2 regions of the Simplicispira piscis genome follow, and region 2 is predicted to be linked to the other one. Evidence: predicted binding sites of a transcription regulator. Region 2 holds the regulator's gene; the other holds the start of a gene.
What was found. Region 2 encodes FNR, which switches genes on or off when oxygen is low (the NO sensors DNR and NnrR bind a similar motif). Its sites were predicted from a motif close to TTGATNNNNATCAA; they were not measured.
Positions count from the first base shown of each region.

Region 1: ACYVOC_RS10960 (oxygen-binding di-iron domain-containing protein) is a predicted target of FNR. The motif match lies at 975-988, and genes of this name have one in related genera.

Region 1 covers NZ_BAAGQN010000015.1:263,040-265,971, reverse strand. The annotation lists gene asd (aspartate-semialdehyde dehydrogenase) at 1-680, opposite strand, end outside; gene ACYVOC_RS10960 (oxygen-binding di-iron domain-containing protein) at 1,040-1,843, shown strand; gene leuB (3-isopropylmalate dehydrogenase) at 1,956-2,932, opposite strand, start outside.
Region 2 covers NZ_BAAGQN010000027.1:21,746-24,677, forward strand. The annotation lists gene hemN (oxygen-independent coproporphyrinogen III oxidase) at 1-766, opposite strand, end outside; gene fnr (fumarate/nitrate reduction transcriptional regulator Fnr) at 987-1,709, shown strand; gene ACYVOC_RS16910 (SWIB/MDM2 domain-containing protein) at 1,873-2,190, shown strand; gene ACYVOC_RS16915 (TonB-dependent receptor) at 2,416-2,932, shown strand, end outside.

The DNA of each region.
Region 1 (2,932 bases), on a different contig from region 2:
CTGCCGCCCAGGGGCACGCCGAAGTTGGCGGTCTCAAGCCCGGTCAGGGCGCGTTGCTTGGCGATGACCTTGCGGTCGATCTCCAGGATGGCGCTCTTGGGGTCGTCCAGCAGTGCCTTTACCTCGGCGTTCAGCGTGCCGTATTGCGTGAGCAACTCGCGCATGTGCTGCGCGCCGCCGCCGCTGGCGGCCTGGTAGGTTTGCGTGCTCATCCACTCCACCAAGCCTGCCTTGTACAGTGCGCCCACGCCCATCAGCATGCAGCTCACGGTGCAGTTGCCGCCCACCCAGTTCTTGCCACCCTTGGCCAGCGCGTCCTTGATGACGGGCATGTTGACCGGGTCGAGCACGATGACGGCGTCGCCGTTCATGCGCAAGGTCGAGGCGGCGTCGATCCAGTGCCCGTTCCAGCCCGCAGCGCGCAGCTTGGGGAACACTTCGGTGGTGTAGTCGCCGCCCTGTGCGGTGATGATGATGTCGCAGCGCTTCAATGCGTCGATGTTGAACGCATCCTGCAGCGTGGTTTCGTTCTTTGCCTGGGCGGGCGCCTTGCCGCCGGCGTTTGAGGTGGAGAAGAACAAGGGCTCGATCAGATCGAAGTCCTTCTCTTGCGCCATGCGGTCCATCAAGACCGAGCCAACCATGCCGCGCCAGCCAACCAACCCTACCAACTTACTCATTTCAACGCCCTTTCAAAGTAAAAACAGTGCCAGACCAGACTGTTTACCCCCGGCTCGTCTGGCCAGGGAGGGCGCACGACGAACCGGAGCTGGATCAGCCCTTAATGGTCGTGGTTTTGGTGGTGCTTGCGCGCGCAGCCGCACCGGCCAAGGCGGAGGGTGCGAGGTTCGGGGCGAACGGGTGGGCGGCGAGCATGGGTTGCGATTGTACTGGAAGGAATCTTCCGTCTTCCAGGACCAGCGTTCGCAAAACGCGGCGACGGGCAACGCGAAGACGGGCCAATCCAATGAGTCTTGACTGGAATCAAGAAAGACCCTACTAGAAACATTACATTATTGTTTTCAGTGCGAATCCCCAAATGGCTCTTGGACCTCTAGAACTCTACCGTGATAAAGACCACGCTTGCTTGATGTTTTCCGACCTTGTCGAAGAAGACGGCCAAGCAGTACAAGCGAACCAATTTTTGATTGTGGATGGCGATACCGGCGCCATCATCGACCCGGGCGGCAACCTGGCTTACAACGAGTTGTTCATCGGCATGTCAAAGCATTTCCCGCCGCAAAAGCTCTCGTACCTGCTCGCTTCGCATGCCGATCCGGACATCATCGCGTCGCTCGACCGTTGGTTGACCAGCACCAGGGCCACGCTGGTCATCTCGCGCGTGTGGGAGCGCTTCGTGCCCCATTTCACCAAGGTTGGCAAAACCGAGGGCCGGGTGATTGGCGTGCCCGATGGCGGCGGTCACCTTCCTTTGGGCCGACATAGCCTCGTATTGCTGCCGGCGCACTTCATGCACTCTGAAGGCAATTTCCATTTCTACGATCCGGTCAGCCGTATCTTGTTCACGGGCGACCTGGGGGTTTCGATGACCTCGGGCACAGAGGCGCGGGTTCCGGTGACGGATTTGACGCCGCACATTCCGCGCATGGAGGGTTTCCATCGCCGTTACATGGTGTCCAACAAAATCCTGCGTCTCTGGGTGCGCATGGTGCGCCAGCTCGATATTTCCATGCTGGTGCCGCAGCATGGGGCGCCCATCCAGGGCCCGAAGGCTATCAGCCAGTTTTTCGACTGGATCGAAAACCTGATGTGTGGCGTCGATCTGTTTGATGACCGGGCGTACCAGTTGCCCACGGCAAAAATCGATCCCATCGTGCGTTAGTTAGCAGGCGCGCCTCGGGCCGCAGTGTGTCGTGCGCTATCGATGCTTTGGGCAATGAAAAAGGGCAACCCGAGGTTGCCCTTTTGAGCGTTGTGGCCCTGCTGCTTTTCTTTTAAGCGAGCGCTCGCACCACGGCATCGCCCATCTCCGCAGTCCCCACCTTGGTGGTGCCCGCGCTGTAAATATCCGGCGTGCGCAGCCCCTGTGCCAGTACCTTTTGCACGGCCGCCTCGATGCGCTGGGCGGCTTCTTCCTGGTTCAGGCTGAAGCGCAGCATCATGGCGGCGCTCAAGATGGTGGCCAGCGGGTTGGCCACGCCTTTGCCCGCGATGTCGGGGGCGCTGCCGTGGCTGGGTTCGTACAGGCCCTGGTTTTTGCTGTTCAGGCTGGCCGAAGGCAGCATGCCGATGGAGCCGGTGAGCATCGAGGCTTCGTCGCTGAGGATGTCGCCGAACATGTTGCCGGTCACCACCACGTCAAACGCCTTGGGGGCCTTGACCAGCTGCATGGCGGCGTTGTCCACGTACATGTGCTGCAGCTCGACGTCGGGGTATTCCTTGTGCACGTCGGTGACAACATCTTTCCAGAACTGGAAGGTTTCCAGCACGTTGGCCTTGTCGACGCTGGTGACCTTTTTGCTCCGCTTGCGGGCGGCCTGGAAGGCGACGTGGGCGATGCGCTCGATCTCGGGGCGGCTGTAACGCATGGTGTCAAACGCTTCTTCGGCACCGGGGAAGTGGCCATCGGTGGCCACGCGGCGACCACGCGGCTGGCCAAAGTAGATGTCACCCGTCAGCTCGCGGATGATGAGGATGTCCAGGCCGGAGATCAGCTCGGGCTTGAGGCTGGAGGCGTTGACCAGCTGCTCATAACAAATGGCGGGGCGGAAGTTGGCGAACAGGCCCAGGTGTTTGCGCAGGCCCAGAATGGCTTGCTCGGGGCGCAGGGGGCGGTCAAGCTTGTCGTATTTCCAGTCGCCCACGGCGCCAAACAGGATCGCGTCGGCATCCTTGGCGAGCTGGAGCGTCGATTCGGGCAGGGGGTGGCCGTGGGCGTCATAGGCGGCGCCGCCGACCAGGGCGGATTCCA
Region 2 (2,932 bases):
GTTGCGGCTTGAAGCGCTCGGGCAAATGGGCGTAGGCATACAGCGCAATGCGGTCGGGGCGCAACTCGGCTACCTGCGCCAGCGTGCGGTCGAATGAATCAGGGGTTTGCTTGGGCAAGCCGTAAATCAGGTCGACGTTGATGGAATCAAAGCCAATGGAGCGCGCCGACTCGACCAGGGAAAAAACCTGTTCCTTGGGCTGGATGCGGTGCACGGCTTTCTGCACTTCGGGGTCGAAATCCTGCACACCGAAGCTCAGGCGGTTGAATCCCAGTTCGTGCAGCAGGGCCAGCCGATCTGCATCCACGGTACGGGGGTCGACCTCGATCGAATATTCACCGCCGGGCACCAAAGTGAAATGGTTGCGCAGCATGCCCATGAGGTCACGCAGCCCCTCATCGGAGAGAAAGGTGGGCGTGCCGCCACCCAAGTGGATCTGGCTGACCACCTGGCCCACGCCGCAGTGCGCCGTGTGTAACTCAATCTCGCGGTTCAAATAGCGCAGATACACATCAGCACGATCATGGTGCTTGGTAATGATCTTGTTGCAGGCGCAGTAATAGCACAGCGACTCGCAAAACGGGATGTGAACGTACACCGACAAGGGCAAGGCCTTGCCCACGGCGCTTTGCCTGCGCTGCTGCAGGGCCAGCACGTATTCGTCCTCACCGAAGGCATCAACAAAGCGGTCAGCGGTGGGGTACGAGGTGTAACGGGGTCCCGATACATCAAACCGGGTGAGCAATTCAGGGGTTACAACAGTCATTTAGGTTCCTAGCTGGCTTTTCTAATGTGCCCCAGATTAGCGGTTCGAATCTTGATTTTGGTCAAGCACCTGTTGGAGCTACTGGCTCTGTTCTGGCAAAAATGCAGAATGGGTGATAATTTGACTTATGTCAGCCCCAACCCGCATCTCCATCGTCCCCGCATCCCATGCCGACGAGTCGTCGGGCGCTCTGTCTGAAACCGGACAGGTACCCGTTCACATGACACCCCAGGCGTTCAAGGTTGCGTGTTCGAACTGCAATTTGCGTGAATTGTGCATGCCGGTGGGTCTGAACGACGAACAACTCAAGCGCATTGACGATGTCGTGGCGGTACGGCGAAAGATCAAGCGTGGCACCACGCTGTTCCGCAATGGCGAACAGTTCACCTCGCTGTTTGCCATCCGCACAGGCTTCTTCAAGACCTGCGTAGCGACCGAGGACGGGCGCGACCAGGTCACAGGCTTTCAAATGGCCGGCGAGATCATCGGCCTGGACGGCATCGTCAACGACCACCATACCTGCGATGCAGTGGCCCTCGAAGACGCCGAAGTCTGCGTCATGCCCTTCGACCGCATTGAAGAACTGTCGCGCGAAGTCAACGCCCTGCAGCACCACGTGCACAAAATCATGAGCCGCGAGATCGTGCGTGAGCACGGCGTCATGTTGCTGCTGGGCAGCATGCGCGCTGAAGAGCGATTGGCCGCCTTTTTGCTCAACCTGGTGCAGCGCCTGCATGCACGCGGGTTCTCGCAGTCAGAGTTGGTGCTGCGCATGACGCGCGAAGAAATCGGCAGCTACCTGGGCCTGAAACTTGAGACCGTGAGCCGCACTTTCTCAAAATTTGTGGAAGAAGGCATTGTCGAGGTCAAGCAGCGCCATGTGCGTATTTTGAGCCCCGATGCCCTCAAACGCATCGTCAATAGCCAGCAAGCCTGTCACTAGCGCGCCCACAAGAGCGTCGCCATCGCAATGCTGCAACATGGCGAAGCAAAAAAACCCTGAACCCGCTTGGAAAGCCGATTTTTTACCAGTAGCATTCCGTATGCCAGTGGAAAAGCAGGTTTTCGCTGGTGCATTGACCCATCCCAACAAGGAAATTCCCAACATGGCAACTGCAAAAAAAGCCCCGGCCACACCAGCCGCTGCTGCCAAGACCGCTGCTCCCGCCAAGAAGCGCACCCCTAACGCCGCGTTCATGAAAGCCCTGACGCCCAGCCCCGCCCTGGCGGCTGTCGTGGGTGCAGCACCGCTGCCACGCACCGAGGTCATCAGCAAGCTGTGGGTCTACATCAAGGCCAACAACCTGCAGGACGCCGCCAACAAACGCATGATCAATGCCGATGCCAAGCTCAAGGAAATCTTTGGCAAACCCCAGGTGTCCATGTTCGAAATGGCCGGCCTGATTGGCAAGCACGTGAAATAACGAGCGACTGCGCTCCCCAAAGCCGGCTTTGCCGGCTTTTTTTCGTCTGTTTGATCTGATCCTGTGGCGAAAATACATCAACACGAATGATAATGACTATTGTTTGATTTAACATCCTTGTGCGCGATACCCGCACAGCCACGCCTTTGCCAGCCACTGCCTAGCGCTCCACCTTGGCGACACCTTCTGCGGTGTCCATTGCATTTCCAACCAACGGAGGCCACTTTGGCAAAGAAACCCACGCAGCAGCGTTCCGCAACGCTTTTGCACAACGCATATTCCCCTGCCGCTGAAAAGGCCCTGATTCCGCTGGGCGCACTGATGCTCGCAGCGTCCATGGGCAGTTGGGCCCAAACCACCGATAACGCGGCCACCCTGTCCACGGTGACCGTGAAAGACACGGCGGAGATCCAGAGCAAGGACACCGTGCGGGTGAAGAAAACCACCGTGGGCAAGGGAAATCAGGACATCCGCGACATCCCGCAATCGGTCACCGTATTCACCGAAAAGTTGATGAACGACCGCAACCAGGATGACTTCCGCGAAGTGCTGCGCACCACGGCGGGCGTGACCTTCCAGTCCGGCGAAACGGGTGAGGAAGACGTGCGCCTGCGCGGGTTCTCGCTCGGCCAGGCGGGGGACATCTACACCGATGGCATGAAGGATGCGCCACTGTACGAGCGCGACACCTTCAACCTCGACCGCGTCGAAGTGCTCAAGGGCTCGGCCTCCATGTTGTTTG